DNA from 3 places in the Embleya scabrispora genome. Region 1 is predicted to be linked to each of the others. Evidence: riboswitches for the same ligand, from Rfam matches in the RefSeq annotation. Region 1 holds a riboswitch; each other region holds the start of a gene.
What was found. A riboswitch is a leader RNA that binds a small molecule or an ion and turns the genes downstream of it on or off. The one in region 1 is predicted to bind cobalamin.
Positions count from the first base shown of each region.

Region 2: it holds a riboswitch for cobalamin, as region 1 does, so the genes downstream of both, B4N89_RS20050 (energy-coupling factor ABC transporter permease) here and B4N89_RS36380 (cob(I)yrinic acid a,c-diamide adenosyltransferase) in region 1, are expected to answer to the same signal.
Region 3: it holds a riboswitch for cobalamin, as region 1 does, so the genes downstream of both, B4N89_RS27105 (CoA-acylating methylmalonate-semialdehyde dehydrogenase) here and B4N89_RS36380 (cob(I)yrinic acid a,c-diamide adenosyltransferase) in region 1, are expected to answer to the same signal.

Region 1 is NZ_MWQN01000003.1:131,786-137,829, reverse strand. Features, by position in the region: gene B4N89_RS36390 (PP2C family protein-serine/threonine phosphatase) at 1-626, opposite strand, end outside; gene B4N89_RS36385 (serine hydrolase domain-containing protein) at 845-2,380, opposite strand; cobalamin riboswitch at 3,367-3,554, shown strand; gene B4N89_RS36380 (cob(I)yrinic acid a,c-diamide adenosyltransferase) at 3,597-4,190, shown strand; gene B4N89_RS36375 (enoyl-CoA hydratase/isomerase family protein) at 4,654-5,097, shown strand; gene B4N89_RS51980 (NAD(P)-binding domain-containing protein) at 5,132-5,740, shown strand; gene B4N89_RS51975 (hypothetical protein) at 5,852-6,044, opposite strand, start outside.
Region 2 is NZ_MWQN01000001.1:4,533,369-4,539,412, reverse strand. Features, by position in the region: gene B4N89_RS20060 (class II aldolase/adducin family protein) at 465-1,325, shown strand; gene B4N89_RS20055 (RDD family protein) at 1,464-2,009, shown strand; cobalamin riboswitch at 2,171-2,379, shown strand; gene B4N89_RS20050 (energy-coupling factor ABC transporter permease) at 2,408-3,121, shown strand; gene B4N89_RS20045 (energy-coupling factor ABC transporter substrate-binding protein) at 3,118-3,501, shown strand; gene cbiQ (cobalt ECF transporter T component CbiQ) at 3,505-4,248, shown strand; gene B4N89_RS20035 (energy-coupling factor ABC transporter ATP-binding protein) at 4,245-5,084, shown strand; gene B4N89_RS20030 (PP2C family protein-serine/threonine phosphatase) at 5,097-6,044, opposite strand, start outside.
Region 3 is NZ_MWQN01000001.1:6,213,812-6,219,855, forward strand. Features, by position in the region: gene B4N89_RS27100 (cob(I)yrinic acid a,c-diamide adenosyltransferase) at 1-427, shown strand, start outside; cobalamin riboswitch at 1,342-1,510, shown strand; gene B4N89_RS27105 (CoA-acylating methylmalonate-semialdehyde dehydrogenase) at 1,717-3,216, shown strand; gene B4N89_RS27110 (acyl-CoA dehydrogenase family protein) at 3,220-4,362, shown strand; gene B4N89_RS27115 (enoyl-CoA hydratase/isomerase family protein) at 4,359-5,444, shown strand; gene mmsB (3-hydroxyisobutyrate dehydrogenase) at 5,441-6,044, shown strand, end outside.

The sequences.
Region 1 (6,044 bases):
TCGTACGCGTCGCCGCCCATCTCGTACGCGGGCTCCATGGCCGCGCTGACGGTGGCCCGTGTGCCGGCGAAGGAACCGGGCGGCATCAGGGTCCACTGCATCTCCGCGGCCAGGCCCATCGGGCGGGTGCGGACCATGCGTTCGTAGGTGTCGCTGTAGGCGCGTTTGCTCACGAGGAGCAACCCCACCAGGAGCGCGAGGTCGCACGCCTCGTCCAGGACGGCGTCGCCGGCTTCGTCGGTTTCCAGGCCCAGGACGCCCAGGCGTTCGGCGCCGTCGACGAGAGGCAACCACAAACGCCTGGTGGGCGCTTCGCCGGACTCGACGTCGTCGGCGCCTGCCGGCGACTCGACGAGTTCGACGCTCTGGAAGGCGCGGCCGGCCAGCGTGGCATCGATGCGAAGCTCCGCCTCGGGAGCCACGTCCGCCGTCCCGGCGCGCTCCCCTGAGCCGGGGACCAGGCGGAGAATCTGCTGTTGCACGTCCACGAGGTAGATCAGTGAGCGGGCCAGGCCCAGCGCCCGGGCATGAGCGGCGATCAGCCCCGGAAGGTCCTCCAGAACGGCGTGGCGACTCGCCCGGAGCAGACCACCCGCCGTGATCGCGTCGTTCGAAAGAGGCTTCACACGGCACCCTGTTCCTGATTGCCCGCATTCCCGGCGGTCGGTCACGACGGCGTCGGATGACCCTCCCGGGCAGCATTCGAACATAACAGACATGACCCCCGTGACCGTCGCGATACCCGAGCCCGGCGTCTTCGCCCGGCTCGGACGGTGGTCGTCCGCGCCGTCCGGCGCGAGCGGGACCCTTGTTGACCTGATGGACAGGCATCCCGTGCGCGGGGTCAGGGAATCCGTGGCAGGACCCGGTCGCTCTGGCATACGTATCGCGTGCCGTCCAGTGTGAAGCACTTGAGCGGTTCCCAGTCGCGAACGCCGGGCAAGCGGTGGACGTACAGGTCCCGGCCGGCGGGGTGGAGTTCGAACTCGTCGGGTGTACCTCCCGTGAAGGTCCGGCGCAGGAACAGCGCACCGCCGCGTTCGAGGATTTCCTCGAGCACTCCCACGCGTTGGTATCGGCCCAGGTAGCCTCCCGCGTCGTGCGGTGGTTTGGTGCCGTCGGGGGTGTGCGGTGGGCGGGGCGCGACGCCGGCGAGGTCGGTGAAGACCTCCCGGTACAGGTCGTGGTACAGCGCCTGGGCGTCGCCTCCGTTGGTGAGCAGAACGACCGCGATGCGGGCATCGGGTAGCACCCTGAGATAGGACGACTGCCCCTGGGTCCTGCCGTCGTGGCCGTACACCGCCCGGCCGTTCCAATCCCAACGGGCCCATCCCAGGCCGCGGGTTTCGCCGTTGTCCGGGGTGTTGGGCGTGGCCGTCCGGAACGAACGCATCTCCTCGGCGGCGCGTGCCGACAACAGTCGGGTGCCGTCGGGTCCGAGGCCGTCGTCCAGGTGCAGGCGGACGAAGGCGAGCACGTCGCCGACGCTGGAGCACACGATGCCGGCCGGGCCCGAGGAGCGGGGTATCCACGTCGGGTCGACGCGCGGCCGCCCGTCCGGGCCGGAGGTGTGACCGGCGGCGGCTCGATGCGCGAGCACGTCCTCCGGCAGCGTGTGGCTGCGAGTCAGGCCCAACGGCCGGATCACACGTTCGCGCAGCGCGGCGTCCCAGGTCGTACCGGTGCGGCGTTCGATCAGTCGGCCGGTGAGGATCAGACCGACGTTACAGTACGAGCACGCGCGGCCCAGTGGGTGGACCGCCGGAACGTCCTTGAGCAGGGCGGTGAACCGCTCCAGGCAGTCGTCGCCGCGCCCGGTGTCGGGGAGCACGTCGCCGTCGATCCCGCTGGTGTGGGCGAGCAGGTGACGCAGTGTCAGGCGCCTGGTGCGGTCGGGGTCGGGCAGGCGCAGCTCGGGCAGGTAGCGTACGACCGGCGTGTCGAGGTCGACTGAGCCCTCGTCCACCAGGCGCATGGCGAGTGTGGCGGTCCAGACCTTGGTGATGGAGCCGATCTGCCAGAGCGTGTCGGGCGTGGCCTCGATACGGTCGTCGGCGTTGGCCAGACCGGTGGCGACCTTGACGATCCGGTCGCCGACCAAAATGCCCAACGCGGCGCCGGGGACCTCGTGTCGGCCGGCTAGCGTGGCAAGCCTGGAGCGCCAGTGCCGGGTCATGGACGTGTCGCCCGCGGGGTCCGCCTCGCCCGGGGGCGCGTCGTTCGCGTGCGCGGCCCGCGCGGTGCCGACGACCGCCGCTCCGGCCGTGCCCGCCACTGCGGCGGCGGACAGTGATCCGCGCAGCACGGTGCGCCGGGTGGGTGTGCCGCGGGTGCCGTCGGCGGCTTTCGCGGAGGAAGGGATCCGGGGAGGGAGGGTCACGGGTCTGCCTCTCGATCGATGTCGGTCGTGCAGGCGGGGAAGCGACCGGATCGTGCGCTCCCGAAGACGCCGCCCGTCGCGCCGTTGCGCCGTCTCGCCGTCGCGCCGTCTCGCCGGGAACACGGCGTCCACACGCGGCGCGTCCCGGCGACGTCGCAACCCCGGGTGCGGGCGCGTCGCTTCCCGTTCGACGAGCGTAGGAAGCGAGGTCTCGAGCGGCATCGTTCTCACGTGGGAGGATGCGGATACCTCTCCGGTGCCCCGGACCCCCACCGCCGGTCGCGTGGACCCGGGAGGAAGATCAGCCGTCCGGGGGGTCCGGAGATCCGCGTCGGTGTGCGTGACCTCGCGCGTTCGGTGCCCGAGCCCACGACGGCCGCCGAGTTGTGGTGCGTTCGCCGCGGGGCGCCGAGTGCCACGCCGCGTCCGGGCGGGACTTCCCTGGGTTCGCGGCGTTCATCGGCAACGGCGGCGAGCCGCACACGTCGCCCGGGTGGAAGGCGCGGTCGGCCGGGGCCCGTTTTTCCGACCGACCGCCGAATCCGGCGAGGCCGGTTCGACTCGGAACGCCTTCGGGGACGGCGCGCATCGGCGCGCCGTCCCCAAGGCGCCTTTCCGGGCCCGTGGCACGGCGACCCGGGGGACTCGGCGGCCGAGCGGGCACGCCGACGGCGGCACCGTCCCGACGTACGGGTCGCTGGGGCTCCTTCCCGCGGACCACGACGGGGAGGGCAGACGAGACACTCCGGCGGTGGGCATTCGGGCTCGCCGCCGGTTCCGGTTCCGGCGCCGGTGCGCCCGCTGGTGTGTCCGAGCACGTGAGGGATCGACGGCGCGCAGCGTGCGTCGGCGTGAGGTCGTGAGTCCCCTCTCCTCGACAGCGGGAGCCGCTCGTCGACAAGGGGGCCATGCCGCGACGCTCCGCCCTGGTCGAGTAGGAGTGCGTTTTGCCCATGGCGGGGCCCGTTCGGGGCCGGCGCTTGCGAGGGTCGCGTGGCATGCTATGGGCTGCTGTGCGACGGCGAAACCGAGGAAACCGGTGTAATTCCGGTGCGGTCCCGCCACTGTGATCGGGGAGCGACTCCCGTCAAGGCCACGGCCCCGCTTCGGGGTTGGAAGGCCGGGGGAAGTGTCGATCCGAGAGCCAGGACACTCACGTCGTCGCCACCTCGACACAACCGGGGCGGATTTCCCCGAGAGAGGCCGGTGGTTCGCCATGTCTGTGGTGCTGAGCCGTATCTACACTCGCACGGGAGACGCGGGCACGACCGCGTTGGGCGACAACTCCCGCGTCCGCAAGACCGATCCACGGATCGTCGCCTACGCCGACACCGACGAGACCAACGCCGCCATCGGTGTGGCGCTGGCACTGGGTTGCCTGGACGCGGAGTTGCGGAACGTCCTGGAAGGCATCCAGCACGACCTGTTCGACGTCGGCGCGGACCTGTGCGCTCCGATCCGCGACGGAGACGAACGCCTGCGGGTCCGTGAGGAGGACGTGTCCCGCCTCGAGCGTCTGTGCGACACGTTCAACGAACGACTCGAGCCCTTGCGGTCGTTCGTACTGCCGGGCGGCGCGCCCGGCGCGGCGCTCCTGCACACGGCGCGGACGGCCGCCCGTCGAGCGGAACGCTCGGCGTGGGCGCTGGTCGACGCGGACGCGGAGTTGTCCGGCGGGGAGGCGGCGACAGTCAATCCGGTGTGCGTCCGATATCTGAACCGTCTGTCGGACCTGCTGTTCATTCTCGCGCGATCGGCCAACGATGGCGGGCGCGGTGACGTGCTGTGGAGTCCCGGCCGTAACCGCTGACGCCGGTCTCCACCGGGCTGCCGGCGAACATCGCGCCGGTCCTCGACAGGCGTGGCGGTACAAGGGACTCGGTTCGGGACGTTTGCCGAATCGCATTCTCGGCCTCGCCCCCGGCCGTCGTTGCGGCCCGGGGGCGAGTCTGCGGCCGCGTTCGACCGGATCCCGCGGCTCCGGCGGCGGCCAAGGGCCCCGAGGAACTGCCCCCATGCCTGCCCGCGTTCCCCTCGCGGCACTTGCCTCCGCCGGCCGATCCCGAACATCTCCGTGTCATGCGCGTGCGTCGCGCGCGGCCTGATCGAAGCGACCCGCCGACCCCACCTCCGAACCCGACCCGCCGGCAGGGCGCACTGGGCCGGAACGCGCCGAACCGGCCCAAGGCGCTCAGCGCGCTTCACCCGCGACATGGTCCGCCGCATCGACGCGGCACTGACCGCGAGCGGCGACATCCACCCACGACGCCGTCATGGACGGCATCGTGATGGACGGCGGGGTCGGCATCTCCGCACATGGGGCACTGCGCATCGTCACCGAACGTTCGACGATCGCCATCCCCGAGACCGGCATCGGCTTCGTCCCCTCACGTCACCTGGAGGCGGTGATCGAGGCATTGGCCACTCGGACACCGCCCGACGTCCTCGCCCACCTCACCGAGCCGACGCCCCCGGGCGAACTCGCCGAGCGCCGCGCCTGGATCAACGCGTGCTACACGCGCGACAGCGTCGAGGAGATCCTCGAACGCCTGGAGGACATCGGCGAACCGACGGCGAAACAGGCCGCCGAACAGATCCGCGCGAAGTCGCCGACCGCACTCGAGATAACCCTGGCGAGCCCGCGCCGTACCCGCGAACTCGATTACTCCAAAGCCGAGTTGGGACGGGGGAGTATCGGGTATCCAGCGCGGCGCTGACCGCCCCGACCTCGCCGCGAGTATCCGCGCCCAGGTGATCCACCAGCGCGGTGGCATTCGTCGAACTGGGCAACGCGGGCGGTCCGATGGCTACCAACCTGGTCGCCCGCCGGACACGCCGTCACCGGAGTCGACTCGGCTCCAAGGTATCGGACAGGCTCATGACCAGAGCGTGCGCGTCGCCGGATTCCCTGCGGAGACTGCAGCCGACGCGGACGTGGTGGTCACCGTGCTGCCCGGCGGGACGCACGTCCTCGACTGTTACCAGGGCCCGGACGGACTCCTGGGCACCGCGCCGGTGGGGGCGGTGTTCGTGGACTGCTCGACGATCGACGTCGCCGACGCGCGCGCCGCCGTGCGAGCGACGGGGCGTCGCGCGGTGGACGCGCCGGTGTTCGGGGGAGTGGTCGGCGCGGTCGCCGGCACGCTCACGCTCGTGGTCGGCGCCCAGGATGAGAACTTCGCGGCGATCGAGCCCGTACTGACCCCGCGATGGGTCGCCGTGTCGTGCACCGCGGTCCGCCCGGTGCCGGACAGGCCGCCTGCGTTGTCGGCGCGTTCGAGGGCGTGTTCGGCGGCGGCGAGCGAGGCGGTGACGAATGCCCGGTGCAGGGGTTGCGCGGTGGCGCCGCCGGCCAGGTGACCACCGCCGCGCGCGATCGCGTCGACTCACCGACATGCCCGCGGCCGGACCCGCCCGGCGGGGCGCGATCCGGCCGCGGGGGCCGCCCGAGCGACTTCTCGATCGTGTTGCTCAGCTGTATTGAACCCAGAGCTGCACATCGATGGGCCTGTTGTCGAAGCAGGTCCAGCGCAGCCACCGGCCGTGCAGTTCTCCGTTGCTTCCTATGCTCCTGCACGTGGACAGGGACGCATACCGGCCGTACACCACCCACGGCGTCGGAATGTCCGCAAGGTTCCGCGTCGTGTGTGCGTCGGTCACCTCC
Region 2 (6,044 bases), on a different contig from region 1:
GCCGCCCCGTCGCCCCGGCCGGACCCGGGCGCGCCCGCGGCCGGCCGTACGCCGATATTCGCGACCTCCGTGGAATGCACTCCCCCGCCGCTCACCTCACGCGCCCCTTCCCCGTGTATACGTCCGCGCGTACTTTTCCCGTCGCCTTCGAGCGGGTCCGGGAATTCGAGTTCGACTGCTTCGGACTCGACCTCCCGGACTCGCTGAACGGCAGCGTAGGAGCGGCCCGAAGGCGGTCGTGGGCAATATTCGGTTAATTGCCCGAAACCCGGTCCGCACGACGTTCGGACGCTAGAATCCCGGGCCGCGTACCCCCGGCCCGCTCCCGCCGCCGCGGCCCGCGCACACGGCCCCCGGCCCCGCCGCTCCCGCGCGATCCGACGCCCGCCCAAGGCTGTCCACGGATGTGACTCGCGGGTAGCGTCGGCGGCGCCCGTGCGCGCCCCGAGCCCGAGGAGATGGACATGTCCGCCACCGATGCGCCTCGCCCCCAGGACGGCCCGCCGAGCACCGAGCGGTCGGCGCCGCCGCGACCGGTCTCGCCCACCGACCTGAGCTTCGCGCTGCCGCCCACGTTCGAAACCGTCGAGCAGGAGCGCCGACACCGCAAGGAGCGGCTGACGGCGGCGCTGCGGTTGTTCGGCCGGTTCGGCTTCGAGGAGGGGGTGGCCGGACACATCACCGCGCGCGACCCCGAGTTCGCCGACCACTTCTGGGTCAACCCGTTCGGGATGTCGTTCAAGCACATCACCGTGGACGACCTGATCCTGGTCGATCACGAGGGGCGGGTCGTCGAGGGCCGGTTCCACGTCAACCAGGCCGCGTTCGCGATCCACTCGCAGATCCACGCGGCCCGCCCGGACGTGGTCGCCGCGGCGCACAGCCACTCCACGCACGGGCGCGCGTTGTCCGCGCTGGGGATCCGGCTCGAGCCGATCACCCAGGACGTGTGTCCGTTCTACGAGGACCACGAACTCTTCGACGACTACGCGGGCGTGGTGCTCGACACCGAGGAGGGACGGCGGATCGCCAAGACGCTCGGCACGCACAAGGCGCTGATCCTGCGCAACCACGGTCTGCTTACGGTCGGACGGTCGGTGGACGCGGCGGCCTGGTGGTTCATCACCATGGAGCGCTCCTGCCAGGTCCAGCTGTTGGCCCAGGCGGCGGGCGAGCTGCGGCCGATCTCGCCGGAGAACGCGCGGCTGACCCGGGAGCAGCTCGGCAACGACACGGTGGCGTGGATCAACTACAAGCCGCTGTACGACGTGATCAGCCGCTCCGAGCCGGACCTGTTCGGAGTCGACGGCCCGATGACGGTCTGATCGTTTTTAGTCGATCCTGCCGATTCATGATCATTTCACCGCCGCCCGGTCGGGCCCGTTGTCCGCCGACCGGGCGCAATCTCGGCGAGATCGGCCCTGCCGGGAGTCAACGCGCCCGGTTGCGGAAAGTACAAGAACATGTACGAACGGAGCCTTCCGCAGCGGTTCGCGCGCTCGGCCCATCCCGTCGGGCCGCGCGCCCGGGTGTGGCTGCCGGCGAGCGCACATCGGGTCGGCCCGTCGGTGCTGTACCGGCGGATCGGCCAGTTCGTAGTGGACGTGATCGCCTCCGCGCTGCTGCCCGGCGCGGCGATGTTCCTGTTCGTGCTGCTGCCCACCCACCCCGACGGCTCGATCCGCAGCGGTCCGCTCACCGCGACGATCACCGCCGGTGTGCTCGTGGTCGCGGTGGCGATCCTGTTCTGGTACTGGGTGCTGCGTCCCGCCGAGCACGACGGGCGCACCTGGGGCATGCAGGTGTTCGGGATCCGTGTGGTCGACGTGTCCGGCGGTCGGGCCGGGCGGCGCCAACTGGCGATCCGCTGGGTGCTGTTGTGCGTGGACGCGTTCGCGCTCGGTGCGATCGGGTTGGTCGCGGTGCTCACCAGCGAGCGGCGCCAGCGGATCGGCGACCGGGTCGCCGGCACCCTGGTGGTCCGGGGGCGCGGCCCCGGGCTGCGCTGAGGCCCGGGCACGGACCGCCCGGCCCCGTGCCCCGCCCGCGCTCCTGCCCCGACGGGTCGTCGCGCCGTCCCGGAATGCGGCTATTGCTCCGCCGCTCCGCCCACCTTGTGGCCTTGCGCACGGTTTGCAGATGCCACCTTGTCGCCATGTCCACTCGACCACTAGTGTCGGCTCGCCGTGGTGCTCGGGAAGCCGGTTCGATGCCGGCGCGGCCCTCGCCACTGTGATCGGGAAGTTCTCCTCCACCCCCGCGGAAACGTTGACTCGTCGCCTCGGGAAGCCACTGGGACCGCTGTCGCGGACCCGGGAAGGCGGAGACGTGAACGCACGACCCGTCAGCCAGGAGACCGGCCACGGCGATCGTCCGTCCACGAGGTGTTGGAGAGGGACCCTTCCTCATGCATATCGCCGAGGGCTATCTGCCCTGGGAACACGCCGCCGCCTGGGGCGTCGCGTCTGCCCCGTTCGTCGTCCACGGCGCCCGCGCGCTCACCCGCGAGGTGCGCAACCGGCCCGAGAACACCCTGCTGCTCGGCGCGTCCGGCGCCTTCTCGTTCGTGCTGTCCGCGCTGAAGATCCCATCCGTCACCGGTAGTTGCTCGCATCCCACCGGCACCGGTCTGGGCGCCATCCTGTTCCGGCCGCCGATCATGGCGGTGCTCGGCACGATCACCCTGCTCTTCCAGGCGCTGTTGCTCGCCCACGGCGGGTTGACCACGCTCGGCGCGAACGTGTTCTCGATGGCGATCGTCGGCCCCTGGGCCGGCTACGGCGCATATCGACTCGCCCGCTCGCTCCTGGACCGGCGCGGCGGCACCATGCCGCTGGACGTCGCGGTGTTCGCCGGCGCGTTCGTCGCGGACCTGAGCACCTACTGCGTCACCAGCGTGCAACTCGCCCTCGCCTTCCCCGACCCGGACAGCGGATTCCCGGGCGCGCTGGCCAAGTTCGGCGGCATCTTCTCGCTCACCCAGATCCCGCTGGCGATCAGCGAGGGCCTGTTGACGGTCCTGGTGGTGCGCCTGCTGCGGCAGTCCAGTCGCGGTGACCTGATCCGCCTCGGCGTGCTGACCGACGCGCGGCCCGTGCGCGAGGAGGAGAAGAGCAAGTGAAGCGCTCGACGAAGATCAACCTGCTGATCGTGCTGGCCGTGGTGCTGCTCGCGGCGCTGCCCGTGGTGTTCGGCATGGGCGACCACAAGGACGAGCCGTTCGCGGGCGCCGACACCCAGGCCGAGACCGCGATCACCGAGAACGACCCGGACTACGAGCCGTGGTTCAGCCCGCTGTACGAACCGCCGTCCGGCGAGATCGAGTCCGGCCTGTTCGCGCTCCAGGCGGCGCTCGGCGCGGGTGTGGTCGGGTACATGTTCGGCGTCAAGCGCACCCGCCGAAAGCTCGCGCCCGAGGCGAGCGACACCCCCGACGAGCCGGGCCCGGGCCCTGATCCGGCGGCTGCCGCGGAGGGCCCGGTATCGGTCCCGGGTCGCTGATCCGTGCTGCCGATCGACGCGGCGGCGCATGCCAGTGCCTGGCGCCGCCGCCATCCGGCCGACAAGGCCGTGCTCTCCCTCGGGCTGCTCGGGTGCGCGGTGGCGCTGCCGCCGTGGCCCGGCGCGGTGCTGGTCGCGGTCACCGTGCTGGTGATCGCGCTGGGCTTCGCCCGGGTGCCCGCCCGGCGGTTGTGGCGGGCGGCCCGCGCGCCGCTGGGCTTCGCGGTGACCGGTGCGCTGACGCTGCTCGTGTCCATCCGCGCGGACGGTGTCGGCTGGGCGCCGGACGGGCCGCGCCACGCGGGCGAGTTGGTGGCCCGCTCCGGTGCGGCCGGGTTGGCGATGTTGTTGTTCGCGTTCACCACGCCGCTGTCGGACGTGCTGCCCCGGCTGACCCGGGTGGGTGTGCCGGCGGCCGTGGTGGACGTGGCGGCGGTGATGTACCGGATGTTGTTCCTGCTCTACGACACCACCGCCCGGATCAACCAGGCCCAGGCCGGGCGGCTCGGGCATCGCACCCGGCGGGCCCGGTGGCGTTCGGTGGCGGGGCTGGGGTCGGCGGTGTTCGTGCACGCGTTCGCGCGGGCCCGGCGGCTGGAGGAAGGGCTGGCCGGGCGCGGCTACGACGGGCGGTTGCGGGTGCTCGTGGACGAGGTGCCCGTCTCGCGCGGCTTCGTCGCCCGGTCCGTGTTCCTCGTGGCGGCGGTCGTCGTCGCCACTCTTCTCCTGGGATCGGTGATGCCGTGATTCCGCTGCGGGTACGAGAGGTCGGCTACGCCTACGAGGACGGGCCGCCGGTACTGACCGGGTTGTCCCTGGCCGTCCCGGCGGGCCGGGCACTGGCCCTGCTCGGGCCGAACGGCAGCGGCAAGACCACACTGCTGCGGCTGTTGACCGGCGGCCTGGTGCCGGGTTCGGGTCGGGTGGAGCTGCACGGCACGCCGATCCGGCACGACCGCAAGGGACTCGCCGAACTGCGCCGGGTGGTGCAACTGGTCGTGCAGGATCCCGACGACCAGCTGTTCTCCGCGTCGGTGGCCCAGGACGTCTCGTTCGGGCCGCTCAACCTCGGGCTCGCGCCGGACGAGGTGCGCTCGCGGGTGGCCGAGGCGTTGGCCGCGCTCGGCATCGCCGAGCTGGCCGAGCGGCCGGTGCACCTGCTGTCCTTCGGGCAGCGCAAGCGGGTCGCGATCGCCGGCGCGGTCGCCATGCGGCCGCAGGTGCTGGTCCTGGACGAGCCGACGGCGGGCCTGGATCCGGCCGGTCAGGAGGCGCTGCTCGACACGCTCGCCGAGCTGCGTGCGGCCGGGACCACGGTGGTGATGGCCACCCACGACGTGGACCTGGCGCTGCGCTGGGCCGACGACGCGGCCGTGCTCGCCGACGGGCGGCTGCATACCGGGCCGGCCGCGGAGCTGCTCGCGGACACCACGCTGCTGGCCGCCGCGAGCCTGCGGCCGACCTGGGCGCACGCGGTGGCCGCGGTACTGATCGCGCACGGGGTGGCCCCGCCCGGCACGCTGCCCCGGACTCCGGCCGAACTGACCGCCCTGGCGTTGCCCGCGCAGCCGCGTACGCACTGACCGCGGCCGGGTTCAGCGTCGGCGCAGCAGCACCACCGCGCGGTCGTCGCCCACGTTGCGCCCGGCCGCCGCCACGATCCGCCGCGCCGCGTCGTGGAAGTCGTCCCGGACCAGCCGCTCCGCCTCGCCGAGGAACCGGTCGATGCCGGTGGCGATGTCCTCGCCGGGCAGTTCCACCATGCCGTCGGTGAACAGCAGCAGCGCGTCGCCGTGGTCCAGTCGCCCGCGCACCCCCTCGAACGTGGCGTCGTCGAGCACGCCCAGGAGCGGGCCGGCCGCCTCGACCACCCGCCAGCGGCCGGTCTCGGCGATCCAGTGCACACCCGGCGGGTGGCCCGCCGACAACAACTCGTACTCGCCCGACTCCAGGTCGAGCACCACGTGCACCGCCGTCGCGAAGCCCTCGGCCCACTCCTGGCGGAGCAGGTAGTCGTTGGCGGCCGGCAGGAATCCGTGCGGCGGCAGCGATCCGAGCAACCCGCCGAACGCGCCGGAGAGCATCAGCGCCCGCGTCCCCGCGGCCAGCCCCTTGCCGGAGACGTCGACGAGCACCACTTCGAGCATCCGCCCACCGGTCGAACTGCGGGCGGCGACCAGGAAGTCGCCGGAGAACGACTGCCCGCCGGCCGGCCGCAGCACCACCTCGGTGTGCCACTGCGGCGGCAACACCGGCATCTCCCCCTGCGCCCGCAACCGGTCGCGCAGGTCGAACAACATCGACTCGCCGCGCGTCCACTGCACGCCCAGCCGGGTCCGCATCCGGGCCATCAACAACACGATGCCGGCGACCGCCGCGACCACCAGGACGGTGCCGACGGTGACCTCGTCGGGGTCGTGCACCCGGTCCTGCGCGACCAGCACCCCGGCGGTCGCCGCGTAGAGCAGCAGCAGGCTGGGCATGCGCAGCACCAGACCGCCGACCAGGATCGGCAGGACCGGTGCGGTCGCCGGAAACCAGTC
Region 3 (6,044 bases), on a different contig from region 1:
CGCGGAGTTGCGGAACGTCCTGGAAGGCATCCAGCACGACCTGTTCGACGTCGGCGCGGACCTGTGCGCTCCGATCCGCGACGGAGACGAACGCCTGCGGGTCCGTGAGGAGGACGTGTCCCGCCTCGAGCGTCTGTGCGACACGTTCAACGAACGACTCGAGCCCTTGCGGTCGTTCGTACTGCCGGGCGGTACGCCCGGCGCGGCGCTCCTGCACACGGCGCGGACGGCCGCCCGACGGGCGGAACGCTCGGCGTGGGCGCTGATCGACACGGACACGGAGTTGTCCGGCGGGGAGGCGGCGACGGTGAACCCGGTGTGCGTCCGATATCTGAACCGTCTGTCGGACCTGCTGTTCATCCTCGCGCGGTTGGCCAACGATGGCGGGCGCGGCGACGTGCTGTGGAGCCCGGGCCGCAACCGCTGACATCGCGCCGCCACCGCTCCGCCGGCGATATCGCACCGGTTCTCGACAGGTGTGGCGGCACGAAGGACTCGCTCGGGAGACAACCCGAATTGCGTTCCCGGACTTGCCACCCGGCCGCCGCCGCGGCGGGGTAGCGAGGCAGCGGTCGCGGCGACCGGATCCCGCGGTTTCGGTGGCGGCCGAAGGCTCCGAGGAGCTTTCTCCATGCGCTCCTGTGCGCTCCTGCGCGGGCACTTGCCCCCGGCCGACCCGGAACATCTCCGTGTCGGCCGGCGTCGCCGACACACAACGCGCATCCGACGCGCCCAGGTCGGACGCGCATCGCGGGGTTCCACGCCCATCGTCGAGACACGTCGCCCTATGAGGTGCTCCACCGGTTCATGGGCAGCTCGCGCCCGGTATCCGGGCAGCGGCTCGGCCGTCCTGTCCGGAATCGGTGCAGGATGCTCCAACAGGCTCCATCGGCGACGCCCGGGCGAGCGCGTCGCGGACACGCCGTCCGCCTTGTGTGCGGGAGGCCAAGAGGCGCACGTTCGGTCCAACCTGCCGCCTGCGGTCCAGCGGCGGTCGGCTTCGAGGCGGGTGGTCTCGCGGCGACTGTTCACTCGTCCGTTGTTATGCCCCGCCCGGCGTTGGTTCGCCGTCCCGGTGCGAGGCAGGGGCATCGGGCGGCGTGGCCGATGAACGCGATGGCGCCCTGTCGGTCCGGGAGCGCAGATCCACCAGGCCGGAGCGTGCGAAGCGGAAGTCGGGGCGGCGAAGGCGCAGGCCGAACGAGAGTGCCGGCGGGGCTCCACGAGCGGTCGGCGGCCGCATCGGCGACAGGTTGTCGGCGCGCGGCGACGGGCGTTGGTTCCGGACATGTACTCGCGGTCGCGGGCGCTGGACTTACTAGGACGTCCGACTATATCGTCCTGAACTACAAGGTCCGCGGTGCAGGGAAGCCGGTGTGAATCCGGCATGGTCCCGCCACTGTGACCGGGGAGTGCGCTGTCGTGCACCACGCCACTGGCGAAAGCCGGGAAGGCGGGCAGCGTGTGTCGATCCGGAAGTCAGGATACCGGCCGCGGGTATATCCGTGTTGTCCACGAGGATGGAGCAAACACGCATGACACCGGCCCGCGCCCTTGCCCCGGATGTTCCTGCACGCGTCGAAGCCATCAGGATTTCCTGACCACTTCGACGTAGACCCGAGCCGTCGCCGACCACGCGCGCGCCCCCGCGCCGCAGCCGGCTGCTTCGGTCATGCCTCCCCCTCCGGATCGCACCTGACGAGAGACAGGTCGTTCATGGTCCGCGAGCTTTCCCACTTCATCGGCGGCAAGCACGTCACTGGCACCTCCGGCGTGTTCGGCGACGTGTACGACCCCAACACCGGACAGGTACAGGCCCGCGTTCCTCTCGCGGATCGCGCCGACACCTTGACGGCGATCGCCGACGCCGAACGGGCGCAGCCCGAGTGGGCCGACTGGAATCCCCAGCGGCGCGCCCGGGTCCTGGCCCGCTTCCTGCAACTGGTCGAGCCCGAACGCGAATCGCTCGCCCGGCTGCTGTCCGCCGAACACGGCAAGACCATCGCGGACGCCCATGGTGACCTGCAACGCGGCCTGGAAGTCGTGGAGTTCGCCACCGGCATCCCACACCTGCTCAAGGGGGAATTCACCGACAACGCGGGCAGCGGGATCGACGTGCACTCGCTGCGCCAACCGCTCGGCGTGGTCGCCGGCATCACCCCCTTCAACTTCCCCGCGATGATCCCGCTGTGGAAGATCGCTCCCGCCATCGCCTGCGGCAACGCGTTCGTGCTCAAGCCGTCCGAGCGCGACCCCTCGGTGCCGCTGCGCCTGGCCGAGCTTTTCCTGGAAGCCGGTCTGCCGCCCGGCGTGCTGAACGTGGTCCACGGCGGCAAGGAGAGCGTGGACACGCTCCTGGAGGACCCGCGCGTCCAGGCGCTCGGCTTTGTCGGCTCGACCGCGATCGCCGAGTACGTGTACACGACCGCCACCGCGAACGGCAAGCGCGCCCAGTGCTTCGGCGGCGCCAAGAACCACCTGATCGTGATGCCGGACGCCGATCTCGACCAGGTCGTCGAGGCCCTGATCGGGGCCGGGTACGGCTCCGCGGGCGAGCGCTGCATGGCCATCTCGGTGGCGGTTCCCGTCGGCGCCGAGACCGCGGACGCGCTGGTGGACAAGCTCGTCGCCCGGATCGCGACTCTGCGGGTGGGCCCCTCGCACGACCCCGAGGCCGACTTCGGCCCGCTCGTGGGCCGGGACGCACTCGACCGGGTGCGCGGCTACCTGGACATCGGTGTGGCCGAAGGCGCCAAGCTGCTCCTCGACGGCCGGGACCTGCGGGTGCCGGGCCACGAGGACGGCTACTTCGTCGGCGCGTCGTTGTTCGATAACGTGACGCCCTCGATGCGGGTGTACCGCGAGGAGATCTTCGGCCCGGTGTTGTCCGTGGTCCGCGCGGCGTCCTACGAGGACGCGCTGGGGCTGGCGAGCGGGCACGAGTACGGCAACGGCGTGGCGATCTTCACCCGCGACGGCGACACCGCCCGCGACTTCTCCCGCCGGGTGAACACCGGCATGGTCGGCATCAACGTGCCCATCCCGGTGCCGGTGGCCTACCACACCTTCGGCGGCTGGAAGAGGTCCGGATTCGGCGACCTGAACCAGCATGGCCCGGACTCGATCCGCTTCTACACCCGTACGAAGACGGTGACCTCGCGCTGGCCGTCGACCGCGCGCGAGAGTGCGAACTTCGACATTCCGACGATGGACTGACCGATGACCGCGCTCACCGTAGACCAGATCGCCATCCTCGAAACCACCCGCGACTTCGCCCGCGAACACCTCGCCCCACACGCGATCGAGTGGGACCGCACCGGACACTTCCCCGTCGACGTCCTGCGCAAGGGCGCCGAACTCGGCCTCGGCGGCGTCACCGTCCGCGAGGACGAGGGCGGTTCGGGACTCGGCCGACTGGACTCCGTACTCGTCTACGAGGCCCTGGCCGGTGGTTGCCCGACCATCGCCGCCTACTATTCCATCCACAACATGGTCGCCTCGATGATCGACCGGCACGGGACGCCGCACCAGCGCTCCCGCTGGTTGCCGGGTCTGTGCTCGATGCGCGACCTGGCCAGCTACTGCCTGACCGAACCGGGCGCCGGATCGGACGCCGCAGCCCTGACCACCCGCGCGGTCCGCGACGGGGACGACTATGTCCTGCGCGGGGTCAAGCAGTTCATCTCCGGCGCCGGCTCGTCCGCGGTGTACGTGGTGATGGCGCGCACCGGCGGGGACGGCGCCGACGGGATCTCCGCCTTCGTGGTGGAGGCCGACACCGACGGGCTGTCCTTCGGGCCGAACGAGCGCAAGATGGGGTGGCATGCCCAGCCCACTCGCCAGGTGATCCTGGAGAGCGTGCGGGTGCCTGCCGCTCATCGTCTCGGCGCCGAGGGCGACGGCTTCAGGATCGCCATGGCCGGCCTCAACGGCGGTCGGATCGGTATCGCCGCCTGCTCGCTGGGCGGCGCGCAGGCGGCACTGGATGCCGCCGTGCGTCATCTCACCGACCGCGAGGCGTTCGGTGCGCGGCTCATCGACGCACCGGCCCTGCGGTTCCAACTCGCCGATATGGCCACGGAACTGGAGGCCGCCCGCACGCTCGTGTGGCACGCCGCGTCCTCGCTCGACGAGGACGACCCCAGGGCGCCCCAACTGTGCGCGATGGCCAAACGGTTCGCCACCGATACCGCCTTCTCGGTGGCCGACCGCGCGTTGCAACTGCACGGCGGATACGGCTATCTCGCCGACTACGGCATCGAGAAGATCGTCCGCGACCTGCGGGTGCACCGCATCCTCGAAGGAACCAACGAGATCATGCGCGTGATCGTCGCGCGCGCCCTGATCGGAGCGGCCCGATGACCACCCCCACCACCGAACACGACCAGCCCGTACTGACCCACCGGCAGGGTGCTCTGGGCCGGATCGTGCTCAACCGGCCCGCGGCGCTCAACGCGCTCACCCACGACATGGTCCGCCGCATCGACGCGGCGCTGACCGCGTGGGAATACGACGACGGCGTACGGCTGGTGGTGATCAGCGGCGCGGGCGAGCGCGGCCTGTGCGCGGGCGGCGACATCCGCGCCATCCATGCCGACGCCGTCTCCGGCGGCACCGCGAGCCTTGACTTCTGGCGCGACGAATACCGGCTCAACGCCCGCATCGCCCGCTATCCCAAGGCCTACGTCGCCGTCATGGACGGCATCGTGATGGGCGGCGGTGTCGGCATCTCCGCGCATGGGAAGGTGCGCATCGTCACCGAGCGCTCGACGATCGCGATGCCCGAGACCGGCATCGGCTTCGTCCCCGACGTCGGCGGCACCCACCTGCTCGCCCGAGCCCCCGGCGAGTCGGGTACGCACCTGGCGCTGACGGGCTCCGCGATCAGCGCGGGCGACGCGATCGCCTGCGGCCTCGCCGACCACTTCGTGCCCTCGCACCGCCTGGACGCGGTGATCGAGGCGTTGGCCACCGGGACGCCGGCCGACGTCCTCGGCCGCTTCGCAGACCCGGCGCCCTCGGGCGAACTCGCCGAGCGCCGCGCCTGGATCGACACGTGCTACGCGAGCGACAACGTCGAGGAGATCCTCGAACGACTGGAGGACAGCGGCGAACCGGCGGCCAAGCAGGCCGCCGAACAGATCCGCGCGAAGTCGCCCACCGCGCTGAAGGTGACCCTGGCGAGCCTGCGCCGCGCGCGTGAACTCGACTCTTTGGAAGCCGTGTTGGAACAGGAGTATCGGGTGTCGAGTGCCGCACTGACCGCACCCGACCTGGCCGAGGGCATCCGCGCCCAGGTGATCGACAAGGACCGGACACCGAACTGGTCGCCCCCGACGCTGGACGCCGTGCGGCCCGAGGACGTGGGCCGCTTCTTCCGGGCACCGGCCGAGGGAGCCCCGCGCCTGGACTTCGCGTCCGTGACCACGGAGGTGAATCGATGACGACGACCCGCACCGTCGCGTTCGTCGGATTGGGCAATATGGGTGGTCCGATGGCTGCCAACCTGGTCACGGCCGGACATGTCGTCAACGGATTCGACCTGGCCCTCGAGGCCTTGGAACAGGCCCGGCACAAGGGTGTCCGTATCGCCGGATCCCCTGCGGAAGCCGCCGTCGACGCGGATGTGGTGGTCACCATGCTGCCCGGCGGGGCGCATGTCCTGGACTGTTACCGGGGCCCGAACGGACTCCTGGCCGCGGCCCCGGCCGGGGCGTTGTTCGTCGACTGTTCGACGATCGACGTCGCCGACGCGCACGCCGCGCACGCCGCTGTGCGTGCGACGGGTCGTCGCGCGCTGGACGCGCCGGTGTCCGGGGGAGTGGTCGGCGCGGTCGCCGGCACGCTCACATTCATGGTCGGCGCCGACGATGAGGACTTCGCCACGATCGAACCCTTGTTGACCGCGATGGGGCGTCGCGTCGTGCACTGCGGTCCGGCCGGTGCCGGGCAGGCCGCGAAGATCTGCAACAACATGATCCTGGGCGCCACCATGATCGCGGTCAGCGAGGCGTTCGTACTCGGCGAGCACCTCGGGCTGTCCC